3 regions of the Bacillus sp. AK124 genome follow, and region 3 is predicted to be linked to each of the others. Evidence: riboswitches for the same ligand, from Rfam matches in the RefSeq annotation. Region 3 holds a riboswitch; each other region holds the start of a gene.
What was found. A riboswitch is a leader RNA that binds a small molecule or an ion and turns the genes downstream of it on or off. The one in region 3 is predicted to bind thiamine pyrophosphate.

Region 1 (7,967 bases), 1.2 Mb from region 3:
CATTTCGGGGGAAGAAGACGGGAATTGCTGCATTTGCGAACGATCAGGCAGGCTGAAATTGATCAAGGGAAGAATCCCGGTTTTTTGGCGGAAACGAAGCACATCCGCGAGGCGGACTGGACGGTCGCGCCGCTCCCCCGGGATTTGGAGGACCGCAGGGTTGAAATCACTGGCCCGGTCGACAGAAAAATGGTCATCAATGCTTTAAATTCAGGAGCCAAAGTCTTTATGGCCGACTTTGAAGATGCGAACTCGCCGACTTGGAAAAACTGCATTGAAGGCCAGGTTAATTTGCGGGACGCGGTTCGCGGGACGATTTCTTTTACGAATGAACAGGGCAAACGCTATGAGCTGAAAGAAAATCCCGCCGTCATCATTGTAAGACCGAGGGGATGGCACTTGGAAGAGAAGCATGTGCTGATCGGCGGCAAGCCCGTGTCAGCAAGCCTGTTCGATTTTGGCCTTTATTTTTTCCATAACGCAAAAGAGCTGATCAAAAAAGGAAGCGGCCCTTATTTCTACCTTCCAAAAATCGAAAACCATCTGGAAGCAAGGCTGTGGAACGACGTATTTGTTTATGCGCAAAACGATTTGCGCATTCCGCAGGGCACGATTAAAGCGACGGTTCTCATTGAAACGATCCTGGCGGCTTTTGAAATGGATGAAATCCTCTATGAATTGAAGGAGCATTCAGCCGGACTTAACTGCGGCAGGTGGGATTATATTTTCAGCTTTATTAAGAAATTCAGGAACAGGGAAGAAGTCATTCTTCCAGACCGCTCAGCCGTGACGATGACGGTTCCAAACATGAGAGCGTACTCCCTCTTGGCGATTCAAACGTGTCATAAACGCAATGTCCATGCGATCGGGGGAATGGCGGCGCAAATTCCCGCTAAAGACAAACCTGAGATCAATGAAGCCGCATTTGCCAAAATCCGCGAAGATAAGGAACGTGAAGTAAAAGACGGACATGACGGAACATGGATCGCGCATCCCGGCATGATTCAAACGGCGCTCGATGTATTCAATCAGCATATGCCGTCGGCGAACCAGATTCATAGAAAGCGGGAAGACGTAAAGGTCGAGGAAAAAGACTTGCTGGAAGTACCGCAAGGCCGGATTACAGAAGCAGGCGTCCGTACCAATATCAGCGCCGGCATCCGCTATTTAGCTTCATGGCTGTCGGGCAGAGGCGCCGCTCCGATCGACCACTTAATGGAGGACGCAGCAACGGCGGAGATTTCCAGAGCCCAGCTTTGGCAATGGATTCGCCATCCGAAAGGGGTTCTTGACGATGGCCGGAAAGTCAACGCCGAAATGGTCAAGATGATGAAAGAGGAAGAAATGCAGAAAATCTTCGAAGAAGCCGGCATAGAACATTTTCGGAGCGGCCGGTTCGAAGAGGCCGGACAGTTATTTGAACAGCTGATTTTGGATGATGAATTCGCGGAATTTCTAACGATACCCGCTTATGAAAAAATATGATGGGGGAATGTGCGATGCTGAAAGAAAAACAACTCGCAGAAAGCTGGGAGCATGAAGAACGCTGGAAAGGGATCACAAGGCCGTATCAGGCGGCTGACGTTATTCGGCTGAGAGGCACGCTTGAGATTGAATACACGATTGCAAGGCGCGGCGCCGAAAAGCTGTGGAAGCTTCTCCACACAGAGGACTTCGTGCCGGCGCTGGGCGCTTTGACCGGAAATCAAGCCATGCAGCAAGTAAAAGCCGGATTGAAAGCGATTTATTTAAGCGGTTGGCAGGTGGCGGCCGATGCCAATTTGTCAGGGAGCATGTATCCTGACCAAAGCCTTTATCCGGCAAACAGCGTGCCGGAAGTCGTCAAAAAAATCAACCGTACGCTGCAGCGCGCCGATCAAATTCACCATATGGAAGGAAAAGAAGACATCGATTGGTTTGCTCCGATTGTGGCCGACGCTGAAGCGGGCTTCGGCGGACAGCTGAATGTGTTCGAGCTGATGAAAGGTATGATTGAAGCCGGCGCCGCGGGAGTTCACTTTGAAGACCAGTTGTCGTCTGAGAAAAAGTGCGGGCATTTGGGCGGGAAAGTGCTGCTTCCGACGCAAACGGCGGTGCGTAATTTGATTGCCGCGCGCCTCGCCGCAGACGTGATGGGAGTCCCGACCATTCTTATTGCCCGTACGGACGCGAATGCGGCCGACCTGATCACAAGCGACGTCGATTCATATGATGCGCCGTTTTTGACGGGAGAGCGAACAGCGGAAGGGTTCTTCAAAACAAAGCCGGGTCTTGATCAGGCGATTGCGAGAGGTTTGGCGTATGCGCCGTATGCCGATTTGATCTGGTGTGAAACGTCTGAGCCGAATATTGAAGAAGCCCACCGGTTTGCACAGGCGATCCATGAAAAATTCCCGGGCAAACTGCTCGCCTACAACTGCTCCCCTTCGTTCAACTGGAAGGCCAAACTGGATGACAACACCATCTTGAACTTCCAGAAACAGCTCAGTGAAATGGGCTATAAATTTCAATTTGTCACACTGGCAGGCTTCCACGCCTTAAACCACGGCATGTTTGAATTGGCCCGTCAATATAAGCACCGCGGAATGGCGGCGTATTCTGATCTGCAGCAGGCCGAGTTTGCCAGCGAAGTCCACGGCTATACGGCGACAAGGCATCAGCGCGAAGTCGGAACGAGCTACTTTGATGAAGTCGCCCAGGTTGTGACAGGCGGGACTTCATCAACCACTGCACTGAAGGGATCGACTGAAGCGGAACAATTTCAATCCTAAAAACGTAAAAAGCCGCCCGTCATTGGGCGGCTTGCTTGTTGTCTATCAAGTTAGCAATTGACATCATTGGAAGGGGCGGTAAAAGGGTTTTCCCTAATAACAGTCAGTGTCTGATGATTCTTGTTGTTTCTTTTGGCCGGCCGGTTGTCTTTGCTGAAAGAATAGAACAAATACACAGCCATTGTCAAAATCAAGATAAACATCATCATAAATATCCCCTCCAAATTTTTTTGTCTTCACTATATTAGACGAACAAGCCCGCAAAAGGTTTCAGAAAATTAACATTTTTCCATAAATATTTTTACCCGCTGCATCTTCTGTATGAAACCCGGCGGTTTTATACAAGAATAAAACTGAAAAACTCAGGTTGACATCATAATCATTGATGTGTAGAGTAAAAGTTAATGTAATAGGAAGTCCACTAGGGGAGCCGTAAGCCGGCTGAGACAAGTAGCGATCTTGGACCCTTTGAACCTGATCTAGTTCATACTAGCGTAGGGAAGTGGAGCCGGTGTCTTTATGATTTCATCATACAAAGGCCGCTCCATTTTGGGGCGGCTTTTTTGCGTATAAAGCGGCTCGCTCCCCCCTGTGCCTTCCTTATAAAACCGATTGCTGAGGAGGCTATCTACATGAGTTTTTCTGCAGAACTTCGCCGCGAGGCAGACCCTATTTTTGAAGCCATTTTTGAGCATCCGTTTGTATTGGGACTGGCGTCCGGCAAGCTGAAAAAGGAGCAGCTTATTCATTATGTGAAGCAAGATTACGAGTATTTGAACGCTTTTATTCAAATCTACGGAATTGCAATTTCCAAGTGTCAAAACCGGAAAGACATGGAGATGTTTCATGAGCAGATTTCATTTGTATTAAACAGCGAAGTGCACCCGCACAACAACCTGTGCCGGGCCGCGGGGGTGGAGTATGAATCTCTGCAGGGCTATCCGCTTGCGCCTTCTGCCCATCATTATATCCGCCATATGCTGACGGCGGCGCACGAAGGCACGCTGGGAGAGATATTAGCCGTCTTGCTGCCTTGTCCGTGGACATATTGGGAGATCGGAAAAAAACTGATGATGGACGTTCAGCCTGACCCGTCGCATCCATTTTATGACTGGATCTGTTTTTACGGAGACCGAACCGATTCAATCACGACGAAGTTTTGCGCCCGCCTGGATGAATGGGCCGAAACAGCGGGCAAGGCTGAAAAAGAAAAAATGAAGGAGCTTTTTTTGCAAAGTTGTCAGCTTGAATACGGCTTTTGGGAGATGGCTTATACAGTTGAAGATTGGCCTGTGGAAATGGAGGCGGTGAGACGATGAATTGGAACATGAAAGAAGTCGTGATGGCAGTGATCTTGTCCGTTGCATGCGGCGTCATTTACTTAGGATGGTCCACCTTGTGGATCCCTGTTTCAGCTATTGTCGGGCCTGTCGGAGCGAACTTTATGTTCGGCATTTGGGTGATCGCCAGCCCGATTGTCGCTTATATCATCCGTAAACCGGGTGCGGCGCTGATTGCCGAGACGGCAGCTGCGGCGGTCGAACTGCTGACCGGAAGCCACTTTGGACTGTCAGCATTATTAATCGGTGTGTTCCAGGGAGCCGGTGCGGAAATCGCTTTTGCGATCTTTCGCTATAAGCGTTACAACTTGTTTACCCTTATGCTTTCCGGTGCGCTTGCCGCGGTCGGAAGCATGACATACAGCCTGATGGCGAACGGTTTTGCCTACTATACGACGCAAACGCTGATCATGACGCTTATCATCCAAATCATCAGCGGCATTGTACTCGGCGGCTGGCTGGCAAAAGCCGTTGTCGAAGCGCTTGCGAAAACGGGCGTCCTGAATCAGTATGAGATCATGAAGGAACAGCGGAAGAAGGATGATGCCGATGCGTTCATTTCTCGGATGCAGTAACCTTTCCGTCCTGTCGATTGGGCAGGGAGAGAAAGTGCTGATACTCGGTCCGAGCGGAAGCGGCAAATCGACACTGTTGTCCGTGCTTTCCGGCATCATTCCTGAACATGTCGAAGCTGAGGTCAGCGGAGAGGTCAATCGCAGAAAGAGCGCCGGCGTTATGTTTCAGGATCCGGATTCGCAGTTCTGCATGCTTCATGTTGATGAGGAAATCGCTTTTAGCCTAGAAAACCGGTCTGTCTCCCCAAAAGATATGGACGGCATCATCTCGGAGCTGATGGAGCAAGTCGGATTAAAGATAGATAAGAAAACGCCGATCGAAACCTTGTCAGGCGGTATGAAGCAGAGACTGGCATTAGCGTGCCTGCTCGCTCTGGAGCCTGAAGTGCTGTTTTTTGACGAGCCGACGGCGCAGCTGGACCCGGCCAGCCGGAAAGACATCTTTGCCTTGCTTCGTAACGTTTCACGAAAAAGCGGACAGACGATGGTGTTCGTCGAACACGTGCTGGACGGCTGTATCGAGTGGATGGACCGCGTCATTCTTTTCAATGGAAAGGGACAGATCATCGCTGACGGAAAGCCGGAAGAAATCGTGAAACATTTTCAGCCGGAGATGAAAGCGGCGGGCATCTGGCAGCCGAAACTGTACCCTGCGGTATGGGAAGATGTCATCACACAAGATGATCATCCGCTCGCCGTCAAGCTCTCTTCTACATTGAAAATGAAAGAGGAGGAGGCGAAAAACAGGCCTACAGCTGACAGAGACATATTGATCCGCGCAGACGACGCGGCGATCGGCTATCGGAAAAAGATCGTTGCCGACGGCATCACCCTTGAGATTCCAAGGGGAGAATGGATTTCGGTCATCGGCGAGAACGGGAGCGGAAAGAGTACGTTTTTAAAAAGTCTGATCAGGCTTGAAGCCGTCAAAAAAGGGCGCCTTTATCTTGAGGATCGGGAGCTGAAGAAATGGTCCGACCGTACGCTCTATGAGAAGGCCGGCTTTGTTTTTCAAAATCCCGAGCTTCAATTTATTCGGGACACGGTGTTTGACGAGATCGCGTTCGGGGCGAGGCAGCGGGGATGGCCGGAGGACCGGGTCGAAAAGAAAACGGCTGAATTGCTGCGGGAATTCGGACTTGACGCTCATCAAAAAGCGCACCCCTTTACATTAAGCCTCGGGCAGAAACGGCGTTTAAGCGTTGCGACAATGCTTTTGTTTGACCAGGATCTGCTGCTGCTTGACGAGCCGACATTCGGTCAGGACGAAAGGACGGCGCAAGAATTAATCAAGCGGTTAAAGGAACGGCAGGAACGGGGAACGACGATTGTGATGGTGACGCACGACATGGACATCGTAGATGAGCATTCCGGCCGTGTCATCGTGTTTCATCAAGGGAAAGCGGCATTTCAAGGAACGCCGTATCGATTATTTTCTGATCAAGGCCTCGTCCGCCGCTTTTCATTGATACCGCCGCTTCATTACCGGTTCATGCATGAAAGAAAGGAGAGGGTTCCCGTATGAAAAGCAATGGTTCACTTCTTTCGGCATTGAACCCGAGCGCCAAGCTCTTTTCCCACCTCCTGGTCATGTGCTTGCTCATGTTTGTTTCAAATCCGAAACCGACTCTATTCATTTGGCTGTTTGCGGTTGCCATCGGAATTTTTTTCGGGGGATGGACTTTGTCTTATTTAAGTAAGCGGCTGTTGCCTTATCTCGTCTTTTTTATTCTCGTCTTTTGGATGATGGCCGCTTTTGGAAAAGGCGAGGAAACGATTTGGGAATGGGCCTGGTTCCGCGTCACCGAGGAAAGCGTCGGCAATGGGCTGACAATCGCGCTCCGGATGCTCGGGTTTGTCACATACGGTCTTTTGTTTACATCAACAACCGATTTGACGCAGTTTATTATGAGCCTGGTTCATCAATGCAGGCTGTCGCCTAAATGGGCTTATGGCTTGCTGGCCGGCTTCCGTTTTGTCCCGCTTTTTCAGTCTGAGCTTTCGCAAATGAAGGCGGCGCACAAAATCAGGGGCTATAAGCAAAAAACAGCTGGAAGGCGTTTATTCGCTATGCGCTGCCTTTGTTTTCGCAAGGCATCCGCAAGTCGGAAAGAATCGCCGTTGCCATGGAAGCGAGAGGGTTTACCGGTGCAAAAGACCGCACCTACTATCAAACAGCGCGGCTTTCCGGAAAAGACTTCGTTTATTTTGCGGGTCTGGCGTCAGTCACAGCGGGAATTTTGCTCATTTTTTAAGAGGGTTTTTTACAGGGCCGCACTGCGGCTCTTTTTTTATAAATCGGGCATTCTGTAAAATGTAAATATTTCGGACGTTGACTGAAACATATTGACCTAGGCCAAAAAGATTGTACAATCAATGTGTACCATATGAAAAAAGAAATATAAAAAATCCCCTTACAAGATGGGAGTGGCGCGATGTGAAAATTGCCAAAGTGATCAACAACAATGTGATCAGTGTTTTAAATGAACAGGGTCAGGAATTAGTGGTCATGGGCAGGGGAATCGCTTTTCAAAAAAAGCCTGGGGAAGCGGTGGATGAATCGAGAATCGAGAAGATTTTCAGGCTTGATAATAAAGATGTATCAGAAAGATTTAAGACGCTGTTGGACGAAATTCCGATCGAATTTATGGAAATGTCTGAAGAAATTATCTCCTATGCGAAATTAAAGCTCGGCAAGAAGCTGAATGACAGCATTTATGTCTCGCTGACCGACCATATTCATTTCGCCGTCGAACGGCATAAAAAGGGTCTGGATATTAAAAACGCCCTGCTTTGGGAGACAAAACGGCTGTATAAAGATGAGTTCGCCATCGGCAAAGAGGCGCTGGCCATCATTGAAAAGAAGACGGGGACAGCTCTTCCGGAGGATGAAGCCGCTTTTATCGCACTCCATATCGTAAACGCCGAGCTGAATGAAGAAATGCCGAACATCGTCAATATTACGAAAGTCATGCAGGAGATTTTAAGCATCGTCAAATATCACTTTCATATCGATTTTGATGAAGAATCGCTTCACTATTACCGCTTCATTACCCATTTGAAATTTTTCGCGCAGCGGCTGTTCAGCGGAGCCTATATGGAAAGCCGGGACGACTTTTTATTTGAAACCGTCAAAAATAAGTACCGCGACGCTTATGTGTGTACAAATAAAATCAGGCAGTACATCGAAAAAGAATACGGTCATCAGCTCACAAACGAAGAGCTTCTGTATTTGACGATTCATATCGAGCGGGTCGTTCATCAAAAATAGAGGATGATGC
Region 2 (7,967 bases), 350 kb from region 3:
ATGACCATGTCCTCGTATTAAATAAACAGCCATGCCTGTCGTCGATTCCCTCGCGCGAGCATCCATCAGGCAGCTTGGCGAACGGTCTGATTCATTATTACCAGCGGACGGGCGTCCGCGCGACCGTTCACCTGGTGAGCAGGCTTGACCGCGACACATCGGGTGTCATGCTTGTAGCCAAGCACCGCTTCGCCCACTCGCTTTTATCGGGACTGCAAAAAAAGGGAGCCGTCAAACGGCAATATCGGGCGGTCGTCCACGGTTTGATCGCAGAAGAGCAGGGAACGATCGATGCGCCAATCGGCAGAAAATCATCGAGCATCATCGAGCGTGCGGTGATCCCCGACGGGCAAAAAGCGGTGACGCATTTTTGGGTGAACAGGCGCTTCAGCGGTATGACGGATGTCTCCATCCGTCTGGAAACCGGGAGAACCCATCAGATCCGAGTTCACATGAGTCATATCGGATATCCTTTGTGCGGTGATACGCTGTACGGAGGAACCCGCGGCTTCATCAATCGGCAGGCGCTCCACAGTGAGACGCTGACGTTTTTTCATCCCTTCACAATGGAAGAGCTGACGTTTCAAGCGCCGGTTCCGCATGATATGAGTCAGTTGATAGAGAGCTGAATTAAGCTCTCTTTTTTTATGGCTCCATACGGAATCTTGACTCATCATAAGGCAATGAAGAGGGGACAGATTCGGTTGTCAGTTCGGGGTATCTGAAAGCGGTCAGCCTGTTGCCGAATACACAACCGGTATCGATATTGATCGTATGATGTATCATTCGCGGACGTTTGACAGGAGTGTGGCCGTACACCACCCACGGATCGCCTTTGTAATGAGCGGCCCAGTCCCGCCTGACCGGCCGTCCGTCAGGCAGCGTTTCTCCTGTAATATCTCCGTATAGCACAAACTGTTTTACTTTTCCGACAGGCTTTTTGCCGATGTCTTCCGCTTTGATGCCGGCATGTGCGACGACAAGTTCGCCGTTATGCAGGATCTCATAAAGCGGGGCGTTTTCATAAAGGCGCATGAAAAGGTCTCTGATATCCTTCTGTTTATGTTTCGGAAGGTTTCTGTATTCCGCCGCCGTCGTCTCCAGCCCGTGCTGCAGCTTCACCGGATTGCCTTTGAAAAAACGGTACAGCTTATTGCAGTGATTGCCGGGCACATATCGCACAGCTCCTTCTTCAACGGCCCGTCCTACAAATTCAACGACCTCCAGCGATTTTGGCCCTCTGTCTGTTAAATCCCCGAGAAAGACAAGTGTTCTGTTTTCCGGATGAACGGGAAACCCCGATGACAGCGAGTAACCGAGCTTTTCAATCAGCGCAATCATTTCGTCATAGCACCCGTGAATATCGCCGATTACATCATATTTCATGCGTTTTCTGCCTCCTGTCTGCGTATGTATATACATTGCCCAGTCCATATATAAATCAAGCTTCAGCGACTTTCACCGGAGAAAATCAGGCATATTACTTTTTTTTCTGAGCGAGCATTGTTAAAATCGATTTTTACACCTGTGAGAAAAGAGTTCAGACGGTTCTTTTCCCACATGAAAATGTCTAAAAAGATGTCCCTTTTATTTTTAAAAAAGGGAACGCTAATCATACCCGGAAACCGGTTTTAGAGGAGGTACCAGTTTATGGAGCACACATCTGTCTCATCTTTAGTTGTCGTACTGATTATCGCATTTTTAACGCCCATCCTGCTGCACCGTTTCAGGTTAAGCATACCGGTGGTTGTCGCTGAAATTATCATGGGTCTTATTATCGGAAAAAGCGGGTTCGATCTGGTCGCCCAGCACGATACATGGCTCGAAACTTTATCGATGCTCGGATTTATCTTTTTAATGTTTTTAAGCGGGCTTGAAATCGATTTTTCCGCATTTGAAAAAGGAAAGAAAAAGCAGCTGCTTCCAAGCGGAAAGGAAGCGCCGAATACATTTAAAACGGCTTCGGTCATCTTTATTGCCGTCTTTATTTTATCGCTCGGCCTTTCTTACAGCTTTGTCATGGCAGGATTTATTGACAACGCCTTTTTAATGACGCTGATCATTTCGACAATTTCGCTCGGGGTTGTCGTTCCGACGCTGAAAGAAGAGCGTCTCATGAAGACAAATATCGGCCAGATTATTTTGCTTGTCGCCGTCATTGCCGATCTTGTCACGATGATTCTGCTTGCAGTGTTCGCCTCAATCTACGGGGACGAAAACAGCAATATGTGGCTGCTGATGATCTTATTTGCCGCCGGCGTCGTTTTATACCTGTTCGGAAGGATATTTAAAAAGCGGCCTTTTGTCGAAGTGCTGTCAAAAGGAACGATCCAGATCGGCACAAGGGCGATATTTACGCTGATCATCGTACTTGTGGCGCTGTCCGAGTCGCTCGGTGCAGAAAACATACTTGGCGCGTTTTTGGCCGGGGTGCTTGTTTCGCTGCTTTCGCCGAACAAGGAGCTCGTTCAGCAGCTCGATTCATTCGGATACGGATTCCTCATCCCGATCTTCTTTGTGATGACAGGCGTCAAATTGGACATTTGGTCACTGTTTGGCAATCCGAAAATTTTAGTGATGATCCCGCTTCTGTTTGTGGCTCTGTTAATCAGCAAAGTCGTTCCGGTGCTGTTTTTGAAAAAGTGGTATGACATGAAAACCGTGCTGGCTTCCGGTTTTCTCCTGACTTCCACGCTTTCTTTGGTGATCGCGGCGACAACGATCGGCGAGCGCATCGGCGTGATTGACGCGCAGATGTCCGGCGCGCTGATTCTGGTCGCTGTCATTACATGCATCATCACACCGACCGGCTTTAAAAAATTAATGCCGAAAACGGAAAGCGAAAAAGAGAAAAAGACGATCACCTTTATCGGCGCAAATCAAATGACGCTGCCAGTCACGCTCGAACTTTCTCCGGAAGATTATCACGTCAGAATCCTGCATGTCCGGCAGGAAAAAAAGGAAGAAAATCTGGCGGACCCGGTGTTTGATGTTGAAGTTTTGCCTGATTATGAATACGAGACGCTTCAATCATTCGGCGTTTTCCAAACGGATATACTCGTCGTGGCCACTGGCAGCGAAGAGCGCAATACAGGGATCGCACTTTTTGCGAAGGAGCAGAAAGTCGCGAGAATTATCGCCAGCGCAGATTCTCCAGACGCCGAATCCAGACTGAAAGATAACGGAATTGATACATTCTCTATTCTGCTTTCTACAAAAACGCTGCTGCGCGCGCTTATCGAGGCGCCTGGCGTTATGAAACTCCTGACGAACCAGGATGCGTCGCTGTATCAGATCAATATGAGCAATGAGCGATTTGACGGTGTTCTGTTAAGGGAGTTTCCGTTTACGGGAGATGTTATCTTCGTCCGAATTTTCCGCGGGGTGGACAGCATCGTGCCCCACGGGGATACAAGGCTGCAATTGGGTGACAGGCTGATCGCCACCGGTTCGCGCGAATATATTGCGGAATTGAGAAAAACGCTTGGAGACTGATGCTTGACCATTTTGCAATTCGTGATAAGATAAAAGTATAAACTGAATGAACAAGAAATGTTTTCCACTAGGGGAGTCCTTGATAAGGGCTGAGATAAAAGTGTGACTTTTAGACCCTCATAACCTGAACAGGTTCAAACCTGCGTAGGGAAGTGGCACGGTATTTGAGTATGTATTTATGCAAATTCCAAACCACTTTCCTTGCGGGAAAGTGGTTTTTTTATGTTCAGAATCGAAGGAGGAGCCTCGAAATGAAGTTTTCAGAAGAATGCCGAAACAGCGCTGCAAAATGGTGGGAAGGCAGTTTTGTCCATCCGTTTATTCAAGGGATTGGAGACGGCACACTTCCGGTTGATCGATTTAAATACTATGTCATGCAGGATTCCTACTATTTGACCCACTTTGCCAAAGTCCAATCCTTTGGTGCGGCATATGCTCGCGATTTATATACGACAAGCCGGATGGCTGAACACGCGAAAGGCACATATGAAGCCGAGATGTCGCTCCATAGGAAATTCACCGATCTATTGGGAATCACAAAGGAAGAACTGGAGTCGTTTCAGCCGTCGCCGACAGCGTATGCGTACACATCGCATATGTACCGTTCTGTCGTGAGCGGCAGTTTTGCGGAAATACTGGCCGCTTTGCTTCCTTGCTATTGGCTCTATTATGACGTCGGTGAGACGTTAAAAACGTGCAGGCCTGACAGCGCGGTTTATCAGGAATGGATCGCGACATACGGAGGCGACTGGTTTAAAGAACTTGTGACAGAACAGATCAACCGCTTCGATGAGCTGGCTGAAAACGCCGATGAGAAAACGCGCGCGAAGATGAAGGAGAACTTCGTCATCTCCAGCTTCTACGAATACAGCTTCTGGGATATGGCCTACCAAAAAGAAAGCTGGTCAAAAAGCGGGGTGGATCAGCTTGCATCTGCACGCGATCACCGATGACAAGCACTCTGTGGAAGAGCTTGCTGCAAAAATCATCTCGATTCAAAATGCCGTTGACTTTATCCATATCAGGGAAAGATCAAAAAAAGTAAGTGAAATATCAAGTTTAATCGACCGCCTTGCCGAAGAAGGGGTTGATAAGCGGAAACTGATCATCAACGACAGGGTGGATATCGCTTTGTTTCATCACATTCACCGGGTTCAGCTGCCTTCACACGGCTTTTCCGTCAAAAGTGTGAGGAGCCGTTTTCCGCATTTGAAAATCGGAAAGTCCGTCCATTCGCCAGAAGAAGCGGTTCAGGCTGAAACTGAAGGTGCAGATTATGTGCTGTTCGGCCACATTTTTGAAACGGACTGTAAAAAGGGCCGGAAAGGAAGAGGAGCTCTCAGTCTGGCTGAAGTGAAGGCGGCTGTCCGCATTCCGGTCATTGCGATCGGGGGTATTACCGAACAACGACTGGCGGAAGTCAAAATGGCAGACGGCATCGCCGTGATGTCGGGGATCTTTTCTCATGACAGACCGGATGAGGCGGCCGCGCGGCTTGCCTGTCTCGCGAAGGGAGATTCATATGAGAAAGCGCTATGATACGATCGTGATCGGCGGAGGCATCATCGGGACATCCATCGCTTACCATCTTGCGAAAGCGGGGAAAAAAACGGCCGTGTTTGAAAGCGGAGAAGTCGGCAAAAAAGCGACGAGCGCGGCGGCGGGCATGCTCGGCGCCCATGCGGAATGCGATAAACCCGGTACCTTTTTCGAATTTGCCAGAGCCAGCCAAAAAGCCTATCAGCGGCTGACGGGCGAATTGAAAGACTTAAGCGGCATCGATATCAGAAAGCATGACGGAGGGATATTAAAGCTGGCATTTTCAGAAAGCGACCGCGAACACCTGATGCAAATGGCTGCACTGGATTCAGTGGAATGGCTTGAAGCCGCTGAAGTATATGAGCTGGAACCGCATGCCGGAAAAGGGATTCTCGGCGCTAATTTCATTCGGGACGACATCCATGTCGAACCGGCCGCAGTGTGCAGGGCATTTGCCAGGGGGGCCCGGATTCTCGGTGCCGAGGTCTTCGAGTTTACCCCCGTTTTATCGATCGAATCTGAAGCGGGGGCCGTCCGCGTCACTGCTGCTTCATGCACCGCGGAGGCGGAGCACGTTGTCATTGCAAGCGGTGTGTGGAGCGGTGCTTTCTTTAAACAGATCGGCATAGACAAAAGCTTTTATCCTGTCAAAGGGGAGTGCCTGTCTGTGTGGAATGACGGCATCCCTTTGACGAGGACGCTTTACCATGATCATTGCTACATCGTTCCGCGCCATAGCGGAAAGCTTGTCGTCGGCGCGACAATGAAGCCCGGGGATTGGAATGAACAGCCGGAACTTGGCGGAATCGAGGAGTTGATCCGAAAGGCCAAGTCGATGCTCCCTGACATTGAATCCATGAACATCGACCAATGCTGGGCCGGATTGCGCCCGGAAACAGGGGATGGCAATCCATATATCGGCAGACACCCTGAAAATGACCGGATATTGTTTGCTGCCGGACATTTCAGAAACGGCATCCTCCTGGCACCTGCAACCGGTGAGATGATAGCTGACATGATCCTCGGCAATCCGGTCAAAACAGAGTGGGCCGAGGCGTTTAAAGCGGAGCGAAAGGAGGCTGTGCACAGGTGAACATTCAGCTCAACGGCCGGAAAATAGAGTGGAGAGATGACGGCGGCACGATTTACGATTTGCTCGCATCCTACAGTTTGGAAAATCGTGTTGTCGTTGTTGAAAGAAACAGGCAGATTATCGGAAAAGACCAATATCAAACAGTCAAACTGGAAGAACACGATGTCATCGAAATCGTTCATTTTGTCGGAGGGGGATAAACCGTTATGTTAAAAATCGCAGATCGTCAATTCTCATCAAGATTATTGCTCGGCACAGGGAAGTATCCGTCATTTGAAATTCAAAAAGAGGCTGTCAGTGCATCTGAATCGGAGATCCTGACCTTTGCCGTCAGACGGATGAATATTTTTGAAGAGTCTCAGCCTAATTTTTTGGAGCAGCTTGATTTAAGCCGTTATACGCTTTTGCCGAATACGGCCGGAGCAAAAACGGCTGAGGAAGCCGTCCGGATCGCCAAGCTTGCTAAAGCGAGCGGTCTTTGCGACATGATCAAAGTCGAAGTGATCGGCTGTGACCGTTCGCTTCTGCCTGACCCGGTAGAAACGCTGAAGGCGTCAGAAGCCTTGCTTGAAGAAGGCTTCATTGTGCTGCCGTATACATCGGACGATGTCGTCCTTGCGAGAAAGCTTGAAGAGCTCGGCGTACACGCCATTATGCCCGGGGCCTCTCCAATCGGTTCGGGACAGGGAATCGTCAATCCGCTTAACCTGTCGTTCATCATTGAACAGGCTAAGGTTCCCGTAATCGTGGATGCCGGAATCGGTTCTCCGAAAGATGCGGCATACGCAATGGAACTCGGCGCTGACGGAGTGCTTTTGAACACGGCAGTGAGCGGGGCGAAAGATCCGGTCCAAATGGCGAAGGCTATGAAACTCGCCGTTGAAGCAGGCAGACTCGGATACCTTGCCGGACGAATTCCGGAAAAGAACTACGGCATCGCCAGCAGTCCTGAAGAAGGGAAGTTGACGATTTGACTGGCAGGTATTCAAGACAGGAGCTTTTTCACCCGATCGGACCGGACGGCCAGGAAAAATTAAGTCGCGCCCGCGTCCTGGTGATCGGTGCGGGGGCATTGGGCGCGGCCAGCGCAGAAATGCTGGTGAGGGCCGGAGTCGGTTCGCTGACGATTGCCGACAGGGATTATGTGGAATGGAGCAATCTCCAGCGCCAGCAGCTCTATACGGAACAGGATGTGGTTGATCATATGCCAAAGGCAGCCGCTGCCGAAAAAAGGCTGCGCCTGATCAACAGCTCTGTTCAAGTGACCGGCATTGTAGCAGATGTTACCGCGGAAAAAGCGCTCGAGCTTGCGGAGAAAGCGTCCCTGATCGTCGATGCGACCGATAATTTTGAAACGCGGCTGATCATGAACGATGCGGCGGTCAAGTTAGGCATCCCTTTTCTGTACGGCGCGTGTGTCGCAAGCTATGGCATCACATATACCGTCATTCCGGGGAAAACGCCGTGCCTTCACTGTCTTTTGGGGCATTTGCCCGCGAATACCATGACGTGCGACACAGCAGGGGTGATCGGTCCGGTTGTTCAGCAGGTTGCCGCTTACCAGGTAACAGATGCCCTGAAGCTGCTGACAGGGCATGAACCGTCAGGAATGCTTCGCTCATTTGATATTTGGACAAATGAGCGCTCTGAAGTCCGGGCTGACGCGCTTAAACATGGCTCGTGTCCGACGTGCGGAAAAGGCGAGTTTCCGTTTCTTTCAGCTGAAAACGAAACAAAAGCAGCCGTTCTTTGCGGCAGACAAACGGTTCAGATCAGGCCGGCCGCGGAACAGCCGCCGGAGCTGGAGCCGCTTGCCGCCAGATTAAAAAAAGCCGGTTTG
Region 3 (7,967 bases):
GAGTAGGAATAAACCATAAAATGTCCAAAAAGATCTCCCCTTTACTTTTGATTACCTTGATAGCTATTTCTCCAGCCAAGGCACTTTTTCTCCAGAATTCTGACGAATGAATCCGTCAGCTTGCCGACGGCTGCGAAAATCAAAATTCCGACAAACACCTTATCGGTTTGTGAAAACTGTCTGGCATCCATAATCATATAGCCGACTCCCGCGCTTGATCCCATCAGTTCGGCAACAACAAGGCCCAGCCACGAAACACCGAGCGACAGGCGGATGCCTAAGAGGATGTTCGGAAGCGATGCGGGAAGAATCAGCTTAGTCACCTGCTTCAGCCAATGGAACTCCAATACTCTCGCCACATCGAACAGTTTCGAATCGACGCCCCTGATTCCTGAAAATGTGTTGATATATACCGGGAAGAAGGCGCCGAGCGCGATCAAGAGCACCTTTGACAGTTCGTCGAAACCGAACCATAAGATAAACAGCGGCGTGACGGCGAGATGCGGAACGGTTCTCAGCATTTGCAGAGAGGGATCGAGATAATCCTCGGCGATTTTTGAAAAGCCGATTACAAGCCCCAGCAGGACCCCGAGTCCGGCTCCCAGGAAAAAGCCGAGCGCGGCGCGCTGAATGCTGATGCCTAAATGAGTGAAAAGCTCTCCTGATACGATGAGATCCCGAAATGTAAGCAATATATCTAAAGGAGCCGGAAGCACGGTTTTTGATATGAGCTCAAATGACCCGACAAGCTGCCATAATAAAATCAATATCACGGGTAATACAATTCCCTTCCCCCATGCCAGCCGGAAAGCGGCCGGTCTCAGTTTTGCGCCTGCTTTCGGCTGGATCGAGGGGGTGCTTGATGAAACAGCCCTCATCTGTCATCTCCTCCTTTCAGCGCTTTTTTAATAAATGAATTGTCAACCACTTCTTTTACATCAATCTCTTTGTTAATCGCTTTTAATTTAAATTGAAAATCGGCAGTCTCCTGCTGCGTTTCAATAATGCGGTCTGTGATCGGCTCATTTAACGGTTCGGTGTTATTCAGCACGTTTTCAACGACCTTTTTGTCGAGATTTTTAATTTTCGCATACGCTTCAACCGCTTCTTTCTTATGGTTTTTATGCCATTTCACGGCCTTGTCATACACCTTCAGAAAACGGATCACCTCATCCGGATACTTCTCGGCAAATTCGCTTCGTACAAGCGTAAAACCCGGGGAATACTTGTCGATTTGTTCCCCGTCAACCAATATTGCCGCGTCACTTTTGATCGTTTTAAGGGACAAAAACGGCTCCCAAATCGACCATGCATCAATCGCGCCGCTGTCAAATGCCGGTATGGCTTCGTCAGGCTGAAGCTGAATGATGTTGACGTCTGTTGGCTCCAGACCTGCTTTATCGATCACTTTATACAGAAAATCGAACCCGCTGCTGCCTTTTGCCACCGCCACCTTCTTTCCTTTCAAATCTTTTATGTCATCGATGCCGTTCACAAGAATGCCGTTCGCCTTTAAACCGTCTTGCGAAAGACCGATTTCTTTAAAATCAATGCCAGCCGCCTGCCCTGCGATCACCGGTGAATTTCCAACCTGGGAAAAATCAAGTTTACCTGCGGCAAGACCTTCAAACTGCGGCGGACCGCTTTGAAACTCTGTCCATTTCACTTTAATCCCTTCTTTTGCGAACTCTTTTTCAAACCAGCCTTTTTCTTTCGCAAGGAGCAACGGGCTTAAGCTTTGCTGCACTCCGATGTTGATCTCTTTTAAATCTCCGCCCCCTCCGCTTGATTGGGCTGCTGAACAGCCCGCAAGAAGCATCAGGCAGCCCAGCATATACAACGGCCATTTTTTCACGTTTTTCCGCTCCTTTCTGCTCAAATCCCTGAACCTTCCTGAAAGCTGAATGTTTCCGTTGTCTCGAATTCTTTCAGCACTTTTTGTCTGATTGATTGAAAAACGGGCGATGTTCTGCTGCGCGGAAATGGCAGATCGACCGGAATCAGCTTGTGGATTCTCCCCGGCTTTGCGGTAAGAATCGCGACCCGGTTGGCTAAATAAACCGATTCGTCAATATCGTGCGTCACGAGGATCATCGTCATCTTCTTTTCTCGCCAAATGTCTGTCAGAACATCCTGGAGATGCTTTCTCGTAAAGGCGTCCAAGGCGCCGAAGGGTTCATCAAGCAGCAAAATCTCAGGCTCCCTGAGCAAAGCCCTGGCAATCGCGACCCGCTGCGACATACCTCCGGACAGCTCGCGTGGATACTGTTTCTCCGCGCCTTTCAGCCGCACCGTTTCAATCAATTCATCGACTTTTTTTCGCACCGCCGGTTCTTTCAGGCTTAAATCTGCGGCGATATTTTGCTCGACCGTCAGCCATGGAAAAAGCCGATGCTCCTGAAAGATGAAACCTTGCTGAATCCCCGGGCCCTTGATTTCTCTTCCGTTCATGCTGATTCGCCCTTCATAATTCCCGTCAAGACCGGCAGCGATTTTTAAGAGCGTGCTTTTCCCGCATCCGCTTGGACCGATGACAGTCAGAAATTCGCCGTTTTCGACCGTCAGTTTCACGTCTTGAAGCACGCTTGTTTTAAGGCTGCCGTTTCCAAATGCTTTTTCTTTTACACGAATTGATAAAGACATCTTGTTCCCCTTTCTTTTCTAAACTGAAAATAAAAAACTCTTATCCCAATTGAGATAAGAGCCTTCGGTTGACCGATCAGCGCTGATGGAATTTTCCGAAATATTAAACAACATACTAATTCATATTATTCCGACCTGTCAACCCCATATTATAAAAAAACAGATGAAAGGTTCCCCTTTCATCTGCAGTATTGCCCGTTTTTAACTGTAAATGCTGCCGCCTGCTTTTTTAAATTCCTTCGCCTTCTCTTCCAATCCTTTTTGAATAGCCTTTTGTTCATCAAGGTCGTTTTCCTTGGCATAGTCGCGAATATCCTGGGAAATTCTCATACTGCAAAATTTAGGCCCGCACATTGAACAAAAGTGTGCCGTTTTGGCGCCTTCCGCCGGAAGGGTTTCATCATGGTATTCAAGCGCTCTTTCCGGATCGAGCGACAAATTGAACTGGTCCCGCCAGCGGAATTCAAAGCGCGCCTTGGAAAGCGCGTCATCGCGGATTTGCGCGCCGGGGTGCCCTTTGGCAAGGTCAGCCGCATGGGCCGCGATTTTGTATGTTATGACGCCTTCGCGGACATCGTCTTTGTTCGGCAGTCCCAAATGCTCCTTCGGCGTCACATAGCAAAGCATGGCCGTGCCGTACCAGCCGATCATCGCCGCTCCGATTGCCGATGTAATATGATCGTAGCCCGGTGCAATATCGGTCGTCAGCGGGCCGAGCGTGTAAAACGGCGCCTCTTTGCAAATTTCCATCTGCTTGTCGACATTCTCTTTAATTTTATGCATCGGCACGTGTCCCGGTCCTTCGATCATCACTTGAACATCATGCTTCCAGGCGATTTCCGTCAGCTCGCCGAGCGTCTCCAATTCGGCAAATTGGGCCTCATCATTCGCATCCGCAATCGAGCCGGGCCGAAGGCCGTCCCCGAGCGAAAATGCGATATCGTATGTTTTCATAATCTCGCAAATCTCTTCAAAATGAGTGTACAGAAAGCTTTCCTCATGATGAGCCAAACACCATTGCGCCATAATTGCCCCGCCGCGGGATACGACTCCAGTGACGCGCTTTGCCGTCAGCGGCACATACCGAAGAAGGACGCCGGCATGAATCGTAAAATAATCAACGCCTTGCTCAGCCTGCTCGATTAATGTATCGCGGTAAATCTCCCAAGTGAGATCTTCCGCGACGCCGTTTACTTTTTCAAGCGCCTGATAAATTGGCACAGTCCCTACAGGAACTGGACAATTGCGGATGATCCACTCCCTCGTTGTATGAATATCTTTACCTGTGGACAAGTCCATCATCGTATCGGCGCCCCAGCGGATGGCCCATGTCATTTTTTCTACTTCTTCTTCAATCGAAGAGGTGACAGCGGAATTGCCGATGTTGGCATTGATTTTCACGTGGAAGTTGCGGCCGATAATCATCGGTTCGCTTTCCGGATGGTTGATATTTGACGGAATAATCGCCCGTCCGCTTGCCACTTCATCACGAACAAATTCGGGAGATACATGCTCTCGGATCGCGATAAATTCCATCTCGGGCGTAATGATCCCCTTTCTTGCATAATGCAGCTGGGTGACATTTTGACTTTTTTTTGCGCGCAGCGGTTTTCGTTTCAACCCTGGATAGCTGTTGCTCGCTTTCTCTTTGCTTTTATAGCCGTTATCCTCCGGTCTGATTTCTCTGCCTTCATATTCTTCGGTATCGCCGCGCTCCCTGATCCAGGTCGCCCGCAAAGGTTTCAGCCCCTTAAGAATATCAACCTCTGCATTCGCGTCCGTATAGGGACCGCTCGTGTCGTAGACGCGGACAGGCTGATTTTCTTCGGCGCCAAATGAACCCGTCGTCGGACTTAGCGAAATTTCTCTCATCGGCACTTGAATGTCAGGTCGCGCCCCTTCGACATACACTTTGCGGCTCCCTGAAAAACTTGACATAATCGAGATGTTTTTTTGCTGTACTGACTCCTGTTTCATGTAAAAATCCTTCCCCTCTAAAAAATTGATCAGGACGAAACTCCGGAACAGCACCAGCACAAAAAAACCAGGCTCATATGATGAACCTGGTTTTACAGTCAGTAAAATCACTGGAAGACAGACGGACCATACCCATTCTCCATCTTCTCCCGAATCCTTTTTACTTCCCCACGCTGGTACGAACCAGATCAGGTCCAAAGGGTTAAGAAACACATGTTTCTCTCTCAGCCCGCAGTCGGGCACCCCTAGTAAAGCTATTCAATTCATTTTTTATCGTAACACACCGATTTGGCAAGTGAAAAGGATGGAAAAATATATGAATCTTTTTCACTATAGCGGCACACCCAATTATTATAAATTGCGATGAAGCACATCAAGTATATGTTTCAAATCCGTCGCCTCAATTTGGCCAGGTGCGGATGCTTTTTTCGCTGCGCCGAACGTCACGGCCGAGCCAAATACCTCTCCGGCGAGCCGGCTGATCAAGCCTTTTCCGGCCATCGACATCGTGATAATCGGCCGCTTCGCATACCGCTCATGCATCATATGAGTCGCCTCAAGCAACACCAGCACATCTGCCGGTGTTTCAGGCATCACCGCGATCTTAGGGAAATCGGCGCCAAGATCCTGGGCTTTTCGGAGACGGGAAACGATCTCTTCCGCTCTCGGCGTCTTCCCGAAATCGTGGTTGGATATAATGACAAAGACATGCTGCATATGAGCCGATTGAACTAGTTTTTCCACATGATGCTCTTCATTGAACAGCTCGACATCAATCACATCTGCCAGCCCTGTTTTGACTACGGCATGATTCAAGGAAAAGTAAAATTCCTTACTGACTTCTTTTTCGCCGCCTTCCTCCGCGCTGCGAAATGTAAATATCAACGGGATATCCTTTAAGATCTCCCGGATGTCAGCCAATACCTTTTTCACTTTGTCAACGTCTTCGACATCCTCAAAAAAATCCGCCCGCCATTCGGCAAGATCCGGATTAATCGATAGAAGAAAAGCAGCTTCTTCTTTCAATTGTTCATGCGTTTTTCCGATGAGCGGCACGCAAATTTTCGGGGCTCCTTCTCCGATGGCCACCCCTCTGATCTTCACCGTATTCAACAACGGCCTCACTCCTGTTCTCTATATTACAAGGGTCTTTGCATTAACGGTACCGAAGATTGGCCGTAAGCACAAGCAGAAATTAAGAAAGAAGGCTAAACACTTAAAGCACTTATATACCAACATGAGATCACCTTTCGATAGCTTGCTTGTTTAAAAATGAATCTACTATTCCTTGCAGAATATGACTCATTTCTTCAGGAGTTTCCTTCCGGCCTCTCTCAAACCATTTTGAAAGGATGTTCCAAAAGCCCCCTGCGCTGAATGAAAGCCCGTACTCCAAGTCGATTTTGCTTTTAAAATGAAAGGTTTCTTCTTTAAATTTTTTATGAAGATCCGGTAGAAGTTCATTATATTTCTCAACAATCAAATAAAACAAATGGTTCTGATGAAGGGCTTGTAAAAAATCGGCATGTCGGCTCCAAAAGTTGAAGTATGCATGTCCAAGACTGGATAAGTCAATATGTTTTTCCTGAACAATGTAATTGGAATACTCACTGCAAAGCTGCTCAAAATAGCGGTCTAATATATCTTTTTTTGAATGGAAATGCCGATAAAATGTTCTTCTGTCAAGCTGCGCTTTTTCCGCTATCTCTGTAATGGTGATGTCTGAAAAGCTTTTTTCCTTCATAAGCTCCAACAATGATAGCGTCAGCCAGCTTTTAGATTGCTGAGCTGTTTTTGAGGGCATTTGCTTCATATTCTCTCTCCTGTCGCGCTTTTTATGGCAATGTAGCACTTTTCGTTGGCTCATTGACTTTGTTCTCTATGAAATGTCACAATTGTGGCACACAAGAGGGGGAATGTAAATGGAAAACATGCAATTTATGGCTTGGATGCTGCCGATATTATTTATACTGCATGATTTTGAAGAGATGGTGATGGTCGAGGCATGGGGCAAAAGATATCGAAGCAAACTGAAACAACTGAAAAAAGCTCCATTCGGACATGCCAAAACCGCTTCTTTTGTTTGCGCTGTGCTCGAAGAATTTATACTAGCTGTTGGTGTAACTGTTCTCAGTATTTATTTTAATCAATATATTATCTGGTTTGGTTTCTTTTTTGCTTTTACTGTTCATTTCCTTGTTCACATCGTCCTATGGTTCAGATTTAAACATTATGTACCCGGCATATTAACGTCGATCTTTATGCTGCCATTTTGTTGCTATCTGCTGACCGCTGCCGCAGAGATAGAAAAATTCAGTTTTCCTGCAATGATCTTATCAGCCCTATCCGGAACACTTATCGTCTTTTTTAACCTTAAGTTTCTGCATAAAAAAATGGGGAGGATTCAAGAAAGGCTGGAAGCATATGGCCGCATATGAAAAGCAGGCACTTACGGAAGCTTCCGGCCCTTTGACTAGAAGCAAAGCAAACGATGAAGACCCGTCAGACACGAAAAAACTGCCCTTCAAAAGAAAGGCAGCATGATCTAAAATCATGGCACTGCTAACGATGGTTCAATGTTCGTTCCAAAGCTTGTCTATCCAGCTGTTTAGACGAGACACCTCCACTGCGGGAGCCGCTTGCACTTCAGCTGTCCAGCCTCTCATCGTTTTGATGATGGAGCATTTTCGGTTTTTCCGGGACCCGCATTGAAAATCGAATTCGCCAGCAACCGATATTGATGCTGCGGATGATCGTCATTGGTTAGATCGTTAGCGAAAACAGTTAAGTTCTTGTTGTTATCTTTATACGTGAAAGCCATAATCTTTCCTTTGGCAGCATCATGTCCAGGCCACCAGCCTGCTTTGAAGAAGTGATCTTCATCAGCAATCACCGCAAGCACTTTTGCCGTTTTAGGAACAGCGGTAATATAAGAACCAGTGACTGTGTAGAAGTATTCCTGTTTATTGTAAGGAGCTGTAATAGCATGATCTTGCATGACATTTGCCAAGAAGACGCCTTCGTATCTCTCCCATTCAGGTCCTTTAAAAGAAAATCCGGGGATCCACTTCTGAACATTCGTCATCCCCATGTTTCCAAATGCAATGTAAGGCTTTCCTTTATTAACATATTTAGAAGAGTCGAACGTATTGACAAGCACATCTGCGCCCGCCTGTTCTGAGGTGACGTTAAAGCCCAGATTTTTCAGTACATATGCCGCTTCACCCAGTGCTCCTACAGTAGAAGCCTTGAGGACTTTGCCGCTTGGTTTCTTATGGCCGGATGCGCTCACGTCGAGATAGTACTTGGAAGCCAATGGGGCCAGGTCCTTGTAGGCAACCGCGAAG

Region 1: it holds a riboswitch for thiamine pyrophosphate, as region 3 does, so the genes downstream of both, tenA (thiaminase II) here and thiC (phosphomethylpyrimidine synthase ThiC) in region 3, are expected to answer to the same signal.
Region 2: it holds a riboswitch for thiamine pyrophosphate, as region 3 does, so the genes downstream of both, tenA (thiaminase II) here and thiC (phosphomethylpyrimidine synthase ThiC) in region 3, are expected to answer to the same signal.

What each region holds. Positions count from the first base shown of each region.
Region 1 covers NZ_CP096378.1:166,223-174,189, forward strand. Annotated here, with positions in the region: gene aceB (malate synthase A) at 1-1,485, shown strand, start outside; gene aceA (isocitrate lyase) at 1,500-2,771, shown strand; gene M1E06_RS00810 (hypothetical protein) at 2,822-2,980, opposite strand; TPP riboswitch at 3,185-3,289, shown strand; gene tenA (thiaminase II) at 3,404-4,090, shown strand; gene M1E06_RS00820 (ECF transporter S component) at 4,087-4,686, shown strand; gene M1E06_RS00825 (ABC transporter ATP-binding protein) at 4,661-6,211, shown strand; partial or broken gene M1E06_RS00830 (energy-coupling factor transporter transmembrane component T family protein) at 6,208-6,941, shown strand; gene licT (BglG family transcription antiterminator LicT) at 7,124-7,957, shown strand.
Region 2 covers NZ_CP096378.1:2,980,158-2,988,124, reverse strand. Annotated here, with positions in the region: gene M1E06_RS15085 (RluA family pseudouridine synthase) at 1-629, shown strand, start outside; gene prpE (bis(5'-nucleosyl)-tetraphosphatase PrpE) at 646-1,386, opposite strand; gene M1E06_RS15075 (monovalent cation:proton antiporter family protein) at 1,651-3,495, shown strand; TPP riboswitch at 3,555-3,663, shown strand; gene tenA (thiaminase II) at 3,747-4,448, shown strand; gene tenI (thiazole tautomerase TenI) at 4,423-5,034, shown strand; gene thiO (glycine oxidase ThiO) at 5,018-6,127, shown strand; gene thiS (sulfur carrier protein ThiS) at 6,124-6,327, shown strand; gene M1E06_RS15050 (thiazole synthase) at 6,334-7,101, shown strand; gene M1E06_RS15045 (thiazole biosynthesis adenylyltransferase ThiF) at 7,098-7,967, shown strand, end outside.
Region 3 covers NZ_CP096378.1:3,325,881-3,333,847, forward strand. Annotated here, with positions in the region: gene ssuD (FMNH2-dependent alkanesulfonate monooxygenase) at 1-28, opposite strand, end outside; gene M1E06_RS16785 (ABC transporter permease) at 42-878, opposite strand; gene M1E06_RS16790 (aliphatic sulfonate ABC transporter substrate-binding protein) at 875-1,834, opposite strand; gene M1E06_RS16795 (ABC transporter ATP-binding protein) at 1,876-2,643, opposite strand; gene thiC (phosphomethylpyrimidine synthase ThiC) at 2,845-4,620, opposite strand; TPP riboswitch at 4,769-4,877, opposite strand; gene aroD (type I 3-dehydroquinate dehydratase) at 4,972-5,736, opposite strand; gene M1E06_RS16810 (TetR/AcrR family transcriptional regulator) at 5,864-6,433, opposite strand; gene M1E06_RS16815 (HXXEE domain-containing protein) at 6,543-7,058, shown strand; gene M1E06_RS16820 (M14 family metallopeptidase) at 7,283-7,967, opposite strand, start outside.